2 linked regions of the Desulfosarcina ovata subsp. ovata genome follow. The main gene of each other region encodes a partner of the protein of the gene in region 2 in a complex. Links are inferred from orthologs where the notes say so. Each region holds a gene or a part of one and is shown on either strand. Other genes may lie near its edges. The genes, in order: mnmG and mnmE.

Evidence for each region.
Region 1: the proteins of mnmE (region 2) and mnmG are in contact, whole or in part, in a solved structure (PDB 9HIP), measured with the Escherichia coli proteins. The link is inferred for Desulfosarcina ovata subsp. ovata from one-to-one orthologs.

The regions. Positions count from the first base shown.
Region 1 is NZ_AP021879.1:6,744,061-6,756,830, reverse strand. Bases 3,619-6,537 are described here. They hold mnmG (tRNA uridine-5-carboxymethylaminomethyl(34) synthesis enzyme MnmG), read right to left. Parts: upstream 6,056-6,537; coding sequence 4,181-6,055; downstream 3,619-4,180. Other genes in these bases: mnmL (tRNA modification radical SAM protein MnmL/YtqA), read left to right, coding at 6,213-6,537; GN112_RS29645 (DnaJ C-terminal domain-containing protein), read right to left, coding at 3,619-3,966. Also shown: GN112_RS29655 (zinc-ribbon domain-containing protein), read right to left, coding at 1-2,395; hpt (hypoxanthine phosphoribosyltransferase), read right to left, coding at 2,411-2,932; more of GN112_RS29645, read right to left, coding at 3,061-3,618; more of mnmL, read left to right, coding at 6,538-7,133; GN112_RS29630 (hypothetical protein), read right to left, coding at 7,270-7,467; GN112_RS29625 (CerR family C-terminal domain-containing protein), read left to right, coding at 7,723-8,424; GN112_RS29620 (beta-barrel domain-containing protein), read left to right, coding at 8,421-9,608; GN112_RS29615 (ATP-binding cassette domain-containing protein), read left to right, coding at 9,605-11,551; GN112_RS29610 (ABC transporter permease), read left to right, coding at 11,588-12,709; GN112_RS29605 (ABC transporter permease), read left to right, coding at 12,706-12,770. UniProt on the Escherichia coli protein: NAD-binding protein involved in the addition of a carboxymethylaminomethyl (cmnm) group at the wobble position (U34) of certain tRNAs, forming tRNA-cmnm(5)s(2)U34.
Region 2 is NZ_AP021879.1:4,131,578-4,137,701, reverse strand. Bases 2,823-5,779 are described here. They hold mnmE (tRNA uridine-5-carboxymethylaminomethyl(34) synthesis GTPase MnmE), read right to left. Parts: upstream 5,046-5,779; coding sequence 3,600-5,045; downstream 2,823-3,599. Other genes in these bases: jag (RNA-binding cell elongation regulator Jag/EloR), read right to left, coding at 5,053-5,779; GN112_RS18295 (YkgJ family cysteine cluster protein), read right to left, coding at 2,866-3,564; GN112_RS18300 (hypothetical protein), read right to left, coding at 2,823-2,873. Also shown: GN112_RS18320 (plasmid partition family protein), read right to left, coding at 1-413; GN112_RS18315 (hypothetical protein), read right to left, coding at 418-783; GN112_RS18310 (hypothetical protein), read left to right, coding at 1,013-1,243; GN112_RS18305 (50S ribosomal protein L11 methyltransferase), read right to left, coding at 1,690-2,496; more of GN112_RS18300, read right to left, coding at 2,532-2,822; more of jag, read right to left, coding at 5,780-5,823; membrane protein insertase YidC, read right to left, coding at 5,838-6,124. UniProt on the Escherichia coli protein: Exhibits a very high intrinsic GTPase hydrolysis rate. Involved in the addition of a carboxymethylaminomethyl (cmnm) group at the wobble position (U34) of certain tRNAs, forming tRNA-cmnm(5)s(2)U34.

The sequences.
Region 1 (12,770 bases), 2.6 Mb from region 2 along the record:
CCCACTCCAGATTGGCCAGTTCAAGATCGGACATGATGTTTCCAGCGTAGACCTTTTCCTCATTGACCGCAACTTTCCCTTTGGAAAAAAGCTTCCCCACCAGGGTGGCCATGCCGCGACTTTCCGAGTAACCGTTCTGAACCATTCCAGAGATCACGAAAAGTTTACCGACATTGATATTGTCAACAAACTTGCTGTTGATTTGAGAAGTGGTCAACTTCAAATTCCCGGGATCCTGAACCTTGGGTTTCAGGTAGTCGCTGACAAAAGGAATCTCAATACCGCTTTGACTCAGGAAATAAAGGGCTCCGGCGGCGGCGCCAAGGATAAGAATGATCAGCAGGACGATGATCGACTTGCTCTTGCCTTTCTTCACCGGCCTGGAGCTAGAGCTTGGGGGGGCGACCGGTTGGGGGGGCACATCGGGTTTGGGGGGGACCGCCGCGGGCTTTTCGGCCTGGACTTCGGAAACGGCAACCGTGGCTTCCAGGTTTTCATCCTCCAAGGTTTCTTCCGGCCCACCGTTCTCTTCCAGTTCGAAATCCAGTTCCATGTCACCGGACCCGTCGTCGGAAGCCGCACCCGTCGATTTTTCCTCGAAATCGGACAGATCAAAATCCAACTCATCGTCAACCGCTATGGTTTCCGTGGCAGCACCCAATGGACCGTCATCGTCCAAGGTCAATTCCAGTTCCGGTTCCTCGTCGCGCTCATCCGTGGCATCCATGTTCACATCTTCCAGCACCTCTTCAAGTTCTGAAAGATCCAGTTCCTCATCCATGACCAGCTGTTCGCTTTTGCCATCTCCGGACATCCATTTTTCGGTTTCCAGGCTGGCCTCGATGTCCAGATCAAGATCCTGGTCGGGAACCGCGGCAAACTTCCCGCCCTCCACGTCAGGCTCTTCCAGCATCTTCTCGATTTCGGAAAGATCGATTTCCTGATCGGCATCACCCTCGACATCAATCGTTTCCGCCTCGTCATCCAGATCAAGTTCCAGATCGTCCAGGGTATCTGCCGGGGAGCTCTCTTCCACAGCCGCTGCCGCCGCGGAAGGCTCTTCGTCCAGTTCAAGAGAGAGTTCCGGCTCTTCCTCATCTTGGATAATCATGGTGGCGGAGTCTTCGTCACCCCCGTCGTCATTCAACAGGCTTTCCAGACTGGAGAGATCCAAATCATCCGTCATTTCGGGAGACTCGGTCGATGGCTGGTCCGCGTCAAGATCCGTATCTTCAAAATCCAGTGTCAAATCCAGATCGTCCAACAGTTCTGCCGTTTCTCCTTCCGGCACGGTTGCATCTGCATCCGATTCATCCAGATCCAAGCTCAGGTCCAGGTCATCCGACAGTGCCGACGGTTCCCCTGCTGCCATCTCAGCACGATCATCGGTATCTTCAAGATCCAGGGTCAGATCCAGATCATCGTTGATGGATTCCGCTTCCGGGGATGAAAGATCAGTAGTATCCTCATCCAATTCCAGATCGAAATCCAACGAAAGCTCATCCGCCGAGTCGGCAAGCGTTTCCGTTTCGGCCCCCTCGTCAAGGGATGCGTCTTCAGAAGATTCCAGATCCAACGCCAGGTCAAGGTCATTGAGCGTATCATCAGCCTCCAGCGAGATCTCCTCCGCCGGCACCGACGGGGAAGCATCATCGTCCGGTTCAAGTGAGAAGTCATCTTCCAGGTCCAAGGCATCGAGGTCGGCGACGATGGTGGCGGTCTCCGCCTCGGTATCGTCAGGCAGGTCCGTCAGTTCCATTCCCAGGTCATCCTGATCCAGGTCGACAATGGTGGTTTCCACGGCATCCGGAAGATCATCGAACGCGAGATCAAAATCATCATCGTCCAAATCAACGATTACCGTCGCTTCCGCTTCTGCGTCGACGGATTCCGAAGAGAGGTCAAGGTCCGTGTCATCGTCGTCCAGACTGGCGATCATGGTGGCATCGCTCTCAAAGCTGTCATCCGCTTCAAGGTCCGGATCAGGGATCGATTCCGTTTCAAATGAAATATCGGACAGATCCTCATCGGCAACAGGGGGTAATGGTTCTTCGATTTCGGTAGCGGAACCGGTCTCTTCATCCGCATCATCCACGTCGAAATCGAGGTCAATATCCTCATCAAGGGGTGACGCTTCAAGGTCGGAAACCATTGGGCGGTCCGAATCCACCGTCTCTGTGGCCGTATCCGTGATGGATTCGGCGACAGGCTCAGGCGGCGGCACCGGAATTTCCGGGTCCGCAACGACGTCAGCTGTCGCTGAAGGGAGTTCCGCCTGTGGGTATGCGGTAAAAACATTGGCGCAGACCGAGCATCTGACCTTTGAACCAGAGGGCTTGAGCATTTTGTCATCAAGATTGAAACTGGTGCCGCATGTTTTACAGGTGATAATCATAGCTCCCCTCACTGACTAAAGTTTCATATGATATATTTCTGGAAGGTTTCTGTAATTCTCGGCATAATCCAGGCCGTATCCCACCAGAAAGCCTTCTTCAACACAGCCACACGCATAATCGACATTGACGGCCACTTTTCTCCGTTCGCGCTTGTCGATCATGGCGCAGATACGGATGCTGTTGGGATCATGGCGTTTGAGATGTTCGATCAGACGGGCCATCGTCAGCCCGGTATCGACGATGTCTTCGACCACCAACACGTCTTTCCCGCGAATATCAACGTCAATATCCTTTTTTAGAACGATATTTTCTGATGATACTGTATCGGCACCGTAACTGGAAGCTTGAAGGAAATCGATTTTAATTTTTTCAAGTTTCAGCTCGCGAACCAGATCGGCAAGAAACAAAAATGCCCCTTTGAGCACACCGATCATAATCAGTTCCCGACCCTGATAATCTGCCGAAATGGCTGCGGCAATGCGTGTTATCTGGCGCTGGATGTCATCTTTCTTAATAACAGGAATAAATTCAGGCATATGAAATCTTCAGTGCGCATTGCCTGGCTGGCAAGCACGATAACTGTTGGGAACAGCGGGTAAACCGGTCATTGAGGTTGACCGGAAAATTACCCCACCATGGGTTAGTTGTCAATGAATTTAATTTGTTACATACCTGTGGCCGATAGTTCGCCCACCAGTTTTTTCTGCTCGGAAGTCAATTTTTTGGGTACATCCACGATGACGGTAACATACAGATCCCCCTTTTCGCCGCCCTTCATTTTGGGCAGGCCGTGCCCGGCCAGTCGCATGCGTGTTTTGTGGCGGGTGCCCGGCGGAATCTTGAGACTCAACTCCCCCCCGTCGACAGTGGGAATACTCACCTGGGTACCGAGCAGCGATTCACTAAGCCGAATGGTCACAGTGGTGTTGAGGTTCCATTCCTCGCTGGTAAAAACCGGATCGTCAACAACCCGGGACTGAATAAAAAGGTCCCCGGCAGGGCCGCCAAAACCGCTCTGTTCCCCTTTTCCCGCCAGTCGCAATTTTTTCCCGGTAATCATCCCCGGGGGAATTTTAACGGTGATGTTTTCATTGCGTCCCTGATGCTGAAAAGTGACCGTTTTACTGGCACCACTGGCCACCTCTTGCAACGTCAGGGGAAGTTCATAAACCAGGTCCGAACCCTTTGGCGGTGCCTGGCGACGCTGATGCCCGCCAAAGGGCCCCCCACCGAAGGGGGAACCGCCGCCAAAAGAGAACCGCATCCCCTTACCGCCAAAACCGAACTCCTTGAGGATATCTCCCAGGTCCGCGTTTCTGAAGATATCCTCCTGGGAATAACGCTGATGGAAATCCGTGGAGCCGAAGGTATCGTACTGCTGCCGTTTCTCCTTGTCGCTGAGCACGGCATAGGCTTCACTGACCTTCTTGAACATCTCTTCGGCATTCTTGTCACCCTTGGAGTGGTCCGGGTGGTATTTCATGGCGAGTTTGCGATACGCTTTTTTGATTTCACTATCGGTGGCGGTTTTGGATACGCCCAAAATCTGATAATAGTCCTGTTGGGACATGATCGGTCCTGCTCCCTGCAATGGTTAACTTTTTTTAAGCACAGCAACGGTGCCGTTGAAATTCCCCAGTTCCGGCAGCCGCACGATGAATACAGTGAAAAAAAAATAAGGTGTAAGCCTTTTGATGTCAAGCCGTTGGGATTGACTCGGCCGGCCTGTGGAGACGGTCGAGACGCAACCGATGCCGGTCGTCGAACAAACGGCGGGCAGGGCATCAGCGATTTTTCCATAAGCGCAGATAGACCATCAGCACCGAAATGGCCGCCGGTGTCATGCCCTCGATTCGGGAGGCCTGTCCCAGGGAGGTCGGTCGCACGGCACTCAATTTCTCTTTGAGTTCACTGGAAAGGCCGTGAACCGTGGCATAATCGATGCCTTCGGGAAGTTTGATCTGCTCCAGGTGCCTGAATTTTTCAATCTCCTGAAGCTGACGCTGGATATAGCCCTCGTACTTGATTTCGATCTCCACCTGCCGGGCGGCCGACTCTCCCAGGGGCGGGTCGACCGGCGCCAGTGCCGTCACGGCGCCATAATCCAGTTCGGCCCGCTTGAGCAGCTGGACCAGGTGAATGCCGTTGTCGATGGCCGGCGTCTGCCGGGATTCCAGGTAGCGGTTCACCTCGGGAAGCGGTTTGATCACGGTTGTCTTGATTCGCGCGATCTCGGCCTCGATATGGGCTTTGTGGCCCCGGAGGGTCTTCACCGTGTCGGCATCGACGATACCCAACTCATGGCCGATTTCCGACAGGCGCAGATCGGCGTTGTCCTCACGCAGCATGAGGCGGTACTCGGCCCGGGAGGTAAACATGCGGTACGGTTCAAGGGTTCCCCGGGTGACCAGGTCGTCCACCATCACGGCCATGTATGCCTGGCTGCGGTCCAGCACGAAGGGCGGCCGCTTCTGCACGGCGCAGGCGGCATTGATGCCGGCCCACATGCCCTGGGCGGCGGCCTCCTCATAACCGGACGTGCCGTTGATCTGTCCGGCAAGGTAGAGTCCCCGCACCCGCTTGGTCTCCAGGGTGGACCGCAGCTGGATGGGATTGATGAAATCGTACTCAATGGCGTAGGCCGGACGCATGATCTCCGCCTCCTCCAGGCCGCGCACCTGCCGGACCACCTGAATCTGAACGTCCATGGGCAGGCTGTTGCCCAGACCGGAGGCATAGATCTCACGGGTATCCAGCCCTTCGGGTTCGAGAATGATCTGGTGGCGGTCACGGTCGGGGAAACGTACGATCTTGTCTTCGAAAGAGGGGCAGTAGCGCGCCGGCACACCTTTGATAATGCCACTGTGCAGGGCCGACAGGTGCAGGTTGTCCCGGACCAGGCGGTGAACGGCGTCACTGGTGTGCCCGATGTAACTGGGCACCTGGGGCAGCCGCATCGACGGTTGGGAAAAGGAAAACGGACGCGAGAGCTCATCCAGCGGCTGCATCTCAAACTGGGTAAAATCGATGCTGTCCCGGTTAAGGCGCGGCGGCGTGCCGGTTTTCATGCGCCCCAGGGCAAAGCCGAGTTCCTTGAGATGCTCCGGCAGCCCATAGGCGGCGAACTCTCCGGCACGACCGGCCTGCATGGTCTTGAAGCCGATGTGCACCAGACCGGAAAGGAAGGTGCCGGTGGCCAGCACCACCGTCGGCGCCTGAAACCCGAAACCGGTGTGGTCCTCAACACCACAGACCCGCCCCTCCTCGACAATCAGGCGTTCCACCAGAGCCTGTTTGAGGTCCAGGTGGGGTTGCGCTTCGATCACCGATTTCATGGCACTGTGGTAGCGCCCCTTGTCGTTCTGGGTGCGGGTGGACTGGACCGCCGGCCCTTTTTTGGTATTCAGGGTCTTGTACTGAATCGCCGTCTGGTCGGCGATCTTGGCCATCTCGCCGCCCAGGGCATCGATCTCCTTGACCAGCTGGCCCTTGGCCATACCGCCGATGGAGGGGCTGCACGGCATGGCGGCCAGTTTGTCCAGGTCAATGGCCAGCAGCAAAACCCGGCACCCCATGCGCGCCGCAGCCAGCGCCCCCTCGCAGCCGGCGTGCCCGCCGCCGACGACAATTACATCATATTGTTTTTGATAGACGCTCATCGATGTTGACGCTTTTGCGCAAACGGGCACCCACACACCAGCGGGGGAGCCCGTTTGAATGGTCACGATTGATACACACGAATGATACCCGGTTGCTTTTATTTCGTGCAGCGGACTATATAATTGCGGGGAGATTAAGGTCAAGCAGAGGATGATGATGCCTGAAAAACCATATCGGGATCTGAATACTTACTTCCGCGGCCTGTTCGGCGGCCGGGTGCACAAAGTCACCGTCGATGCCGGGCTGAGCTGCCCCAACCGCGACGGCACCCTCTCCACCGGCGGATGCATCTACTGCAACGCCAGGGGGTCGGGCACCGGTGCCCATCAACAGGGAATATCGATCGGCCAGCAGATCGAGCGCAGCAAGACGCGCATCGCCCGGCGTTTCAAGACCAACCGGCTGATGGCCTATTTCCAGTCCTTCACCAACACCTACGCCCCGTTTGACCGGCTCAAGGCGATTTATGATGAAGCCCTGGCCGTGGAGGGAGTGGTGGGGCTGGCCATCGGCACCCGGCCGGATTGTGTGACCGGCGACGTGCTGGACCTGCTCGAGGAATATGCCCGCAGCCGTCTCATCTGGATCGAGTACGGCCTGCAGAGCGCCCACGATCGCACCCTGGCCCTGATCAACCGGGGTCACGATTTTGCCTGTTTCGAAAAGGCGGTCGCCGCCACACGCCACCGCGGCATCAACATCTGCGCCCACGTCATCCTGGGGCTGCCCGGCGAATCCCGCCGGGACATGCTCGACACCGCCGATATCATTGCCGATATGGGCATCGACGGCCTCAAGCTGCATCTGCTTTATGTGGTGCGGGGAACCGCCCTGGAAGCACTCTATCGCGACGGCCGCTACCACTGCCTGGAGCAGCGCGAATATGTGGACCGGGTCTGCGCATTCATCGAACGGCTCCCGGAAACCATGATCATCCAGCGCCTCACCGGCGACCCCCACCCCAACGAACTGGTCGCCCCGGCCTGGTCCCTTGAGAAACGGGAAACCCTGGAGATGATCCATGATCTTTTCCGGGAGCGCAACACCTGGCAGGGGAAACAGTACAGCGGCAGCTGAGCAGTTACTGTTTTCCTGCTATGGCCAAAGCGTGGTTTTGGCCATGGCAGGGCTTCCATTTTGCTTTTTTCCCTATCCGCCAACATTTTTGGTCAGGCCGTGATCACGACCCAGTGGGCCGATTTCCGGACGGAATCTATTTGGCCTCCTCCTGATCGAGAAGGGCGGCGATATCGAGCCCCCAATGGGACTGATTTTTCCGAAACGTCATCCCCGGATTGATCCGATAAATTCCAAAAGCATTCTGAATGTCCGTGTTTTGTTTAGAAGACCATGAGCCATCGGGATTTTTGCTGAATTGCTCAGGCTTGATCAGGACGACATTCGGGTCCATTTTTGGCTTTTCTTTTGTTGAACTGTGGTGCATCGCTTTTTTCCTTTCTTTTTGTGATTGGAATGAGTGCGTTTCCGTTACAGACCAATGGTTCTCTATAAATATTTTTGACGCAGGATGTCAAAATTTTTTTCCGCTCACCGTTCTTTTTTTCCCTTCGTCTTTGCGCTTGACGAATCTCCCCGCATGGTTTAATCATTTGTTTAGATCATTTGATTTAAACATGTGTTCATATCCAACCCCAAGACAGATACCATGCCAAATGTTTCAGATGACAAATCGGTCAAGCAAAAAATCCTGGATGCCGCCGGGGATGTATTCGGCCGCGTGGGCTACAAGGCCGCCACAACCCGCGAAATCTGCCGCGCAGCGGGTGTCAACATCGCCTCGATCAATTATTATTTCGGCAGCAAAACGTCGCTTTACCAAACGGTGGTGACGGATCTGATCGCCCGGACCTTCGCACGCTATCCCGTGGATAGCGGGGTTACGCCGCAGTCGCCCCCCCATGTGCGGCTGCGCGCCTTCATCAATGGCGCCCTTTTGCGTCTGCTGTCACCCGACGGGCTTTCCGGCTACCCGGGCAAAGGGCAGCTGGTGGCTCGGGAACTGGCCGACCCGTCCCCGTTCATGGATGATCTGGTGAACGAATTCATCCGTCCCGCAGCCGCCATCCTCACCGCCATCATTGCTGAATTACTGGGACCGGAGGCGAATCCGCAGGCAATCATGCGCTGCCAGATCAGCGTGATCGGCCAGTGCTTTCACTATGCCACGGCACGCCCGATTCTCTCCCGCCTGGCAGGAACGAATGCATCCGATGCATCCGCGATCAACGCATTGACCGACCACATCACCCGTTTTTCCCTGGCCGGAATCGCGTCGGTCCGCAACACCCTGGCGAGTGCAAAGGACGCTCCCGCCCAAGCCGGCTCCGTGAATGGAGGGACCCCATGAAAAAACGCCTGGGCATCATCATCCCCGTGGCCATCGTTATCCTGGCGGTTGGAATTTATAGCGCTTTTCTGAAGCCGGATACCGGTAGGGGCGAACTGCAATTGTCCGGCAACATCGATATCACCCAGGTGGACCTGGCCTTCAAAGTCGCCGGCCGCCTCAGGCAGCGTTTGGTGGAGGAAGGGGATACGGTAACCCGCAACCAGGTCGTGGCCGAACTGGATGACACGGACCTTGAGATCCAATTGCAAAAGGCGCTCGCCGACACCGGTTACGCCGCCGCCGTGCTGGCCGAACTGGAGGCCGGCAGCCGCCCGCAGGAGATCCAGCGGGCCAGGGCACGCGTCAGGCAGGCCCGCGCGAATCTGGACGACCTGCTCAGCGGCAGCCGCAGCCAGGAAATCGCCGAAGCCGCCGCGGATCTTGAACGGGCCAAAGCCGACGAACGCACGGCGAAAAGCCAGCTGGAACTGGCCCAGGCCGATTTCACCCGCTATCGGTCGGTCTTCGCCGAAGGCGGTGTCAGTCGACAGGACTTTGACACCCAACGCACCCGGCTGGAGGCTGCCCGGAACGCCGTGGCCGCGGCGACATCGCGGCGGCAGGCGGCCGAACAGCGCCTCAGCCTCCGGCGCGAGGGCAGCCGCCAGGAGCAGATTGGCCAGGCCCGTTCGGCCCTGGCCCAGGCCGAGGCCGATTACGCCCTGGTGGAAGCCGGCCCGCGCAAGGAGGTCATCGATCAGGCCCGGGCCAAAAAAGCGGCGGCCACGGCCGGTGTGGCCGTGGCCCGGCAGCAACTCGATGACACCCGGCTGCCCGCCCCCTTTGACGGCGTGGTACTCAGCACCTCGGCGGAGGCCGGCAGCTATCTCTACCCCGGCACCGCGGTGCTCACCATCGGCGATTTGCGCAATGTCTGGCTGCGGGCCTTTGTGGCCGAAGCCGATCTGGGCCGCATCCGCATCGGGCAGCCGGCGTCGGTAACGGTGGACGCCTACCCGGATCGAACCTGGAAGGGCCGGGTCAGCTTCATCAGCAGTGCCGCCGAATTCACTCCCCGGTCGGTTCAGACTTTCAAGGAGCGCACCACCCTCGTCTACCGGATCAAGATCCAGTTGGACAATCCGGACGGCGTGCTCAAACCGGGAATGCCCGCCGACGCCATGATCGAGGTGGCCCCGTGAATCGTCCGGCGGACCCGCCGGCCATCGTGGCCGAGCAGGTGACCCGCCAATTCGGCGACCTGGCGGCGGTGGACGGGCTTTCGCTCACGGTTTCCGCCGGTGAAATTTACGGACTGGTGGGCCCGGACGGCGCCGGCAAAACCACGACCCTGCGCATGCTGGCCGGCCTGCTGGATCCTTCCGGCGGACGCGTGCGGGTGGCCGGGTGCGAGCTGCCGGCCCAAAGCGCAACCGTCAAAACCCATCTGGCCTACATGAGCCAGCGCTTCGGCCTCTACCCCGACCTGACCGTGGATGAAAACATCCGCTTCTACGCCGACCTGTACGGCATGACCCGCCGGGCACACCGGGCAAGGCTTGACGAATTGCTCGATTTCTCCAATATGCGTCCGTTCCGCAAACGGCTGGCCGGCAATCTTTCCGGCGGCATGAAGCAGAAGCTGCAGCTGATCTGTGCCCTGATCCACACCCCCGAGGTGCTGCTGCTGGACGAGCCCACCAACGGCGTGGATCCGGTCAGCCGACGGGATTTCTGGCGCATCCTCTACCGCATGCTCAAGGCCGGCGTGGCCATCCTGGTGACCACCGCCTACCTGGACGAGGCCGAGCGCTGCAACCGCATCGGCCTGATGGATCAGGGACGCCTGCTGGCCGAAGGCCGCCCGGACCAGGTTCGCCAATCCTTTGCAGGGCGGATTTTATCGGTCCGCAGTGCCCAGAGCCGCCGAGCCAGCCGCATCCTGCACGACCGGCTTGCCGATGTCACCAGCGTGGATCTTTATGGGGATAGCGTTCACATTGTCTGCCAGGATCCGCAGGCGGCCACGCGAAATGCCACCCGGATCCTGGCGCACGAAAACATCCCGGTCCAGGAGATCCGAACCATCGCCCCCACACTCGAGGATGTCTTCGTCAATATGGTCGCCTCGCCTAACGAACGCGTTTCGGACATCGTCTCCAGCCAGACGCCGGTCCCCACCCCCGACACTGCTGCCATCGCCGTCCAGGTCACCGATCTGACCCGGCGCTTCGGTGATTTTGTTGCCGTGGACCGCCTCAACCTGAGCGTGGAGACCGGTGAAATTTTCGGATTCCTCGGCCCCAACGGTGCCGGCAAAAGCACCACGATCCGCATGCTCTGTGGATTGCTCAGCCCATCTGCCGGCGGCGGCCGGGTGGCTGGGTGTGAAATCGTTGGCCAGGCCGAGGCCATCAAACAGCAGATCGGTTACATGAGCCAGAAATTTTCGCTTTACGAAGATCTCACGGTTTCGGAAAATATCGATTTTTACGGCGGCATTTACGGACTGAGCGGCGCGCACCTGACCGACCGCAAACAGTGGGCCCTCTCCATGGCCGGACTGGAAGGGAGCGAGGCGCAGCCGGCCCGGCTATTGGCCGGCGGATGGAAACAGCGGCTCTCCCTGGCCTGCGCCATCCTGCACCGGCCGCCGATCATCTTCCTGGACGAACCCACCAGCGGGGTGGACCCCTTGAGCCGGCGGCGCTTCTGGGATCTGATCTACGACATGGCCGGTCGCGGCCGCACCGTCTTCGTCACCACCCATTACATGGAAGAGGCCGAATATTGCGACCGCGTGTCCCTGATCTACCAGGGCCGCATGATTGCCCTGGGTTCTCCCCGGGAGCTGAAAGAGCGGTTGGTGGAGGAAACCATCCTCGATTTGCGTTGCCCGGCCCCCCAGGATCTTCTGGATCCCCTGGCGGCCGTTGAGGGGGTTCGGGATGTAGCCCTGTTCGGCGCTGGTCTGCACCTGAAAGTGGATGATGAGGCCGCAGCCACCCGTCAAATCAAACACCTGCTCGACCGCCTGGGTCGCAGCGATGTCACTGTGGAATCGATCGTTCCCACCATGGAGGATGTTTTCGTCTCCCTGATCGAAAAAGAGGATCGTCGCAATGGGTCAACCCAACACCCCTGACATGGCCGGCAAAAGCCACCCCAAAAGGGGCCGTCGATGAAATGGCAGCGATTCGTGGCCGTGGCCCGCAAGGAATTCATTCATGTCTTGCGCGACTGGCGCAGCCTGGTGCTGGCCATCGCCATTCCCATGCTGCTCATCGCCCTGTTCGGCTATGCGCTGACCATGGACCTCAAGCACGTGCCCACGGCTGTCTGGGACCGGTCGCAGACCGCCGAAAGCCGCGAATTGGTCAGCCTCCTTGACGGTTCGGCCTATTTTTCGGTGGACCATGCCACAGACAATTACCGCGACCTGGGCGACCTGCTCGATGCGGGCCGGATCATGGTGGCGCTGGTGATCCCGGCCGACTTTTCCGATCGTGTCCGCGCCGGCCGGCCGGTAACCATCCAGGCCTTGATCGACGGTGCCGACGCCAACAACGCCACCCTGGCGGCCGGCTATCTGGATGCCGTCAGCACCATTTACAACAGCCGTCTGAAAGTGGTGCGCCGATCTTTGCAAAGCGGCACGGGTCGGATCACTCTGGAACCCCGCGCCTGGTACAACCCGGAGATGGAGAGCCGCAATGTGATCATTCCCGGCATCATCGCCCTGGTGATGGTGGTCATTGCCGCCATGCTGACCAGCGTCACCATTGCCCGCGAGTGGGAGACCGGTACCATGGAACAGCTGATCAGTACACCGATCCGGGTTCCGGAACTGGTGCTGGGCAAGGTGGTGCCCTACTTTGTCATCGGCCTGGCCGATGTGGCCATTGCCGTGGCCATGGGACACTGGATTTATGGCGTACCCTTAAGAGGCAGCACGGCCCTCTTGTTTCTTTCGGCATCGGTCTTTCTCACCGGCGCCCTGTTCCTGGGCCTTTTGCTGAGCATCAATCTGAAAAGCCAGGTACTGGCCAACCAGATCGCCCTGTTCACCGGCTATCTGCCAACGTTATTGCTCTCGGGATTCGTCTTCGGCATCTACAACATGCCCGTGGCCATCCAGGCGATCACGTTTATCGTGCCGGCGCGCTATTTTATCGCCCTGCTCCGGGGTATTTTTCTCAAGGGCATCGGCCTGGAAATTCTCGGCCTCAACATGGTTCTGCTCACCATCTACGCTGCCGTAATGGTGCTGCTCTGCCACCGCCGGATGAAGCTGAAACTATGATCCTGCGCATTCGTCAGATACTGGTCAAGGAATTCCTGCAGATGTTCAGGGACGTGCGCAT
Region 2 (6,124 bases):
ACCACAGACGCATTCTTTTTTTTGACATGCTTGGCCTTTAGGGTTTGATGGGCGTACTTTCTAATATTCTTAGCCGTGAGCGCCATGCCGGATGCGATAAATGCACGCCAGATCTTGCGTTGATCCTCTTTTGTAAAACGCGTTAGAATCCTGGCCTGGTATTCATTCTCCGGAAGGATGCCGTCGCCAATTGGAGACAAATTGTCGATGACATTGGCGGCCTTAATCAGACGATATGCCTGGGATCGGGCCATATCCCACCGGTCCTTGACATAGCCTTCAAACGAATCGAACAGCAAATCTCGAAACAATTGATCGTCTCGAATCTGCTTTAATGCCTTACCGGTTTGGTGAAAATGGTGTTGATTGGCAGCGATGATCTCCTCCAATTGGGTGAGTCGGTTGTTGGCCATCTGTTCACCCGATGCTCATCCGTTTCCCGATATCGCCAAGCAGTTGATTCAATTCCAACCGTTGGTCCGTTAAAGGATCCGGTCTGTTTGGTACAAGGGTTTGCAAATATTTGACACTGTCAACGAATCCAAGGCCTTTCACGGTCATGACCAAATCAATCGGGTTGAAGTTTTTCTCGCAAAGAAAGCACCTGGCGAGATTGGTCTTGGGGTTGGTCGCGGTTTGAAATTCATTGCATAGCGGGCATAGAAAACGAAAAATGCCTTCGATCACTTTAGATGGGATATGAAGCTGTTCTTTGATCAGCCAGTCAACCGGGATCCGATTGCGCAGTTGAAACAGTTCTCCCCCTGTAAACCGTCGTCTCATGATATTGGCCTCCTTATCTGCGTAAAAAATCCTGAAAAAGATTTCATCCATAACCACGGCGTGGAAAATGGCTCACAATTTCACCCGGCCGACCGCAAAAATGGCAGCGGCATCGAAAACCGAGGCGAAAAGGTACCGAAATTTCGATCTGTGGTGGCAACATAACCCGTTTAAAAGGGCTTGTTGAAGTATGATCATCCATGTTTTTTCTACGTGGATCGATTTCACGATGCCGACGACGGTTTTCGGCAAGACGGTGGGCTTTTTTACCTTTATCGGTTTTACGGTAGCGTCGCTGCGCTTTTCGACGGGACTGGAGACGACCGGCGATGCGGCATGCATCGCAACAATAAGCATGCCCACGAAAGCAGCACCGGCACACACAAAAAACGGTGTTGCACCAACGACAGGATATTTGGATCAGCTTTACCATCCGGCCTTGAAAGTGGCCGGAGTTTAAAGTAATTTACTTAATGAACATCCGGCCTTGATACGGAGTTCACCCTGAAAGCCCGGAAGTGATGGTTCCGGGCTTTCTCCTCATTTTCTTGGACCATGACAATACCCACTTTACAACCTACAAAAACTTTTTGGTAAAAACGATTGCCGGCGGGAGCTATTGCGGCGGGGTAGCGTGGTAGGTTTATTGATTTTTGGGGCGGGGTCTCGCTGCGGGATAGTAGAACCAACCGTTACACTTTTGCCGCATAGGCGGGGTAGGCCGTTACACTATTTTTGCCTTAGCAGACGAATACGAAATGAATTAGAATTAAAAAAGAAAGATGTTTTTCTAAAATAAAAATCAATAATAACGGATAGATAAAATCGACTTCGTGAGAGCCCCATTTTTTAACGATCACAACACTACAAATACAAATCTATAACCAAACAAAGAACGTTTAAAAATCAATCTCTGACAAGACATATCGCGCACCAGCCATTTTCGACCACTTTATTCCAAGCGATAAACCTGGATTTTTTATAATGATGCAAAATCAACTGGACCTCGTCTGGTTTCAATCCAGATAATATCAGTGTACTCTCTGCTTTAAGTTTTTTATCTATAACCTCACGCAAATCGATCAATGTGGGATATCTCAAGTTTGCCATTACCAAATCATAACAGCCGGATAATTCAGAAACCGTCTGGTTTTCGACAATAATTTTTTCAGACATTCCATTGAGACATACATTATCCTTTGCCTCATAGATCGCACAAGGATTATTATCTAAAGCGGTAATCGATTTAACACCCAGCTTGGCTGCAACTAAAGCCAAAATACCGGAACCAGTCCCGATATCAAGGCCGCGGTAATCGTCTTTTTGTTTAGAAAACCGGTTTGAATGCAGCACCACATCGATCAAATGAATACACAACCTCGTGGTTGGATGCTCTCCCCCACCAAAAGAGGATCCTTTTTTTAAAGCTATAACTGTTTGGCCCGGATGAGAATGAAAAGAAGAATTCTCAGGTTTAATATAAACGTGCTCAGAGATTAAAATGGGACGTTCATATGATATATCAATATATGAACGCCCAAATTCATAAATATATTTAAGCGTCCCATCTTCAATTAACGTTTTAATGATGGATTTTAAGGATTTCTGAGATAACAAACCGGAACGGCAAAATTGCATTTTCAGGTCTTTAAAATTAACCTTTGCCTTAGATTGCGAGATGAATTTTACAATTTTACCATTTGTTGAGAGCATTTATTTACCGTTTTTACCCAACAAGAACAAATTCTTTATTTTTTTTCTTTTTCTAATAAATTTTTATACCAAAGTGAAAATTCATACATTGCGATATATCGGTCATCATCATTGATTATGCCGATAGCCATTTCTAAAACACCTCGACCGTAGTTGTTTGAATAATCTTCCATCGTCTTGGACTGTAAAAATTCCCGAACCAGCATTTGTGACGTACGATTATTTTTATCTTTTCTAATATCGATGGGATCCTTTGGTTTTTCAAAAGGATCCCATCGTTCATAACCTATTTTTTCAGAAATATATTTCTGGCGCCTAGGTGACATCGAATCAAAAACCGCCCTTTTTTTATCTTCATCAGAGAAATTTTTATTCATTTTTCAAATCCTTTTGTTGGTTGGAATCCTTTAATTCCTCCGATTTCAATCCAAGATAGTAATCATCAAATACTGTCAGCAAAGCCATTGATAATGGCATCAAAATTTTACTCATTTCCTTATGGGATGATTGAAGCGTATTAATGATATCAACGGATAAATCATAAAGTTTAGAATATACCTTATCGAGATTAACCGTAGGATAGGATTGACCTTCACTGAACGAAGATAGACCACAGGTATGCCCACGACCGCCAATAGATGTTGGAATTCCATACAGACGGCACGTAAGCGGTCTATAATCATAGAGATCGCAACGGTCATTCAGGTTCAATAAAGGACAACGCGATCGTTCTGCAGCCATTTCAAACAGAACCTGCTCTTCAGTTTTTTCTCCCGCTTCTACGGCTTTAAATGCTTTTCGCTTTAGCTTGTAAATATTCCGATCTGTTTTATTTGCAATTGCTAATATTTCATTTTTCCTGTTTTCAGGAAGTTCTGTAATGAATTTATCATTTATGTATAACGCTTCGACCAAAGTAATATCAAATAGCGCGTGACAGCAATCAGAGCACCCTATTTTACACTGAACAGATTCTGGAAATTGTTTTCTGACAGTTTCCCATACGCCATCCACTTGTTTTGCAAAAGACTCATATTCTTTAAAAATCGCTGCCAGCTCTGGTTTCATCAAAAGATCTCCTCACTTTTGTTTCACGTGAAACATTATTTTCCTATACAAAATTGTTTAAAAATTTCTTCATAAATATCAATAGCTAAGTTATCTCCCGTTATATCATCCATCTCCTTAATGATAATGTCTATTAATTCTGATATCAGTTCATATGATTCATTTTGATTTGGATCTTTCATGTAAGATTGAATATTTTCTACCGCTTTTTCGAAAATTTTTCGTTGTCGAAAATTCGTCGTAATAGCGTCGTTTTTGTGAATTTGATCAATATTTTTTGTTATTTCATCATAAATAGTTGATTTTAATTCTTTAATTCCATTTCCATGCTTTGCGGAAATAAAGGACACCGGCAACCCTATTTTTTTAACTTCGTTAAAATTGCAACGTTCTCGATCAATTTTATCAATTTTATTGACGATAATAATAACATTTTGACATTTATGCTGGATAATAAAGTCTTTTTCAAAAGCCAACATCGATCTTGTGGCATCTAACATAAATAGAATAATATCGGATTTTTCAATTTTTTGATGGGCTTTTTTTATTCCCATTATTTCAATTGGATCATCTGAATGATGAATTCCGGCAGTATCAAAAGCAATCACGGGAATTCCGTAAATATTTATATTTTCTTTTAAAACATCTCTTGTGGTTCCAGGAACCTCGCTTACAATCGCTACGTCACTTTCTACTAGAGTATTTAACAAACTTGATTTTCCGACATTGGGGATTCCAGCGATTGTTATGCTGATACCTTGACTATAAATTGAATGATCTTTGCTTTGTTGAATTGCCGTTTTTAAGTCATTAAAAATGTTATTAAAAATAATATGGTTTATTTCACTTAGGCTAAGTCCGTTTTCTAATTCAGCGCTTTCCTCGAATTCAATTTTGGCTTCACATTGCGCTTTTAAATGAATTAATTTTTTTTTAATTTTTTCAACATATTGTTTTATGTGTCCGCTCATTTGATTCGTTGCAATCTCTGCGGCTTTTTTACATGGTGCGTTGATAAGATCAATAATGCCTTCTGCTTGGCTCAGGTCGATTCTTCCATTTAGAAAGGCACGTTTGGTAAATTCCCCTGCTTCTGCTATTTTAGCTCCTGAATCCAGAACGGAATTGAGAATTCTATTGAGATTGACGATACCTGAGTGGCATTGAATTTCGACGACATCTTCTCTGGTAAAGCTGTTAGGCCTTTTCATATAGAAAACTATCGCTTCGTCGATAATTTTCCCGGTATGGTAATCTAGGATATTTCCGTAGTATACTTGGTGGGATTTAAACTCGAATATTGATGGTCTTGTATCTTTTGAATTCAGTGCGGAATTTTTAGCAATAAAAATATTGGTAACGATCGACTTCGCATCGGAACCTGAAATTCGGATAACTCCTATTCCTGCAGGTCCCAATGGTGTAGCAATGGCTGCAATAGTGTTTGATTCGTATAAATTGTATTTTTTTTTTCCATCCATTGATTGATTATTCGGTGTTCTTTTCTTTTCTTGGTCTTCGATTTCCCTGTTTTTTTGGAAAAATCATTAATTTTCTGTAGTAGCCTTCCCCAACGCTCTGTGTTCTTATTCCTTGTTCGTCCTTAAGATGAATGTGTACAATTCTTCTATCATGGGCATTCATCTGTCCTATTGTAACCGGCTTTTTTATTCTTTTTGCTTTTTCAGCCATTCTCTGAGCCATTTGCTTAAGGTTATTCTTTCTTTTATCGAGATAACCTTCTATATCCACCATTACTCTCAGCCGATTTCTACTTTTTTTATTAATCATTTTTTCAAGCAGGTATTGAATCGCTTCCAATGTTTGTCCCCGCTTTCCAATTAGTACTCCACTGTCTCCAGCGGATATTTCAAATAAATATTTGTCGCCTTTTTTTTTTGCGTCTATTTCGGCATTATCAGAAATTGCGTCAACTATAGTCTTTAATGCATGCTTGCCATAATCCAAATTTACATCTGTATCTATAGAGGATTCTTTTTCTGATTCTGAATATTGTAATTTCTTATAGTCATCCGTTGGTCTTTCTTTTTCTTCAATAAACTTATTTACTCTTTTTTCTTCTATTTCAACAAATACTTTTATTTTTGCTTTTTTTACACCGACCAACCCAAATATACCCGTCGAACCATAAGTCAATACTTCATGCTTAATTTTATTAATTGGCAGATTGAGTTCATCGCTGGCTTTTTCTAATGCCTTTTCAACATTTTTACCCAGAAATTCAATCTCTTTTAACATAACTCCTCCGGAATTTATTTGCTTTTCTTTTGGACATAGTATTGTTGGCTAATGGACAAAACATTGTTTACCAGCCAATATAAAACTAGTCCTGATGAGAAGTTGATAAAAATAAAGGTGAAAACCACTGGCATGAGCATCATCATTTTAGCTTGTGTAGGATCACCCGGAGGTGGGGACATTTTTTGTTGCAACATCATGGTTGCACCCATAACGATAGTTAATACAGGAATTCCATAAGGGGGTTCCATAAAAGGTATTTTAAATCCAAAATCAAATAGTCGATCTGGTGCTGAAAGAT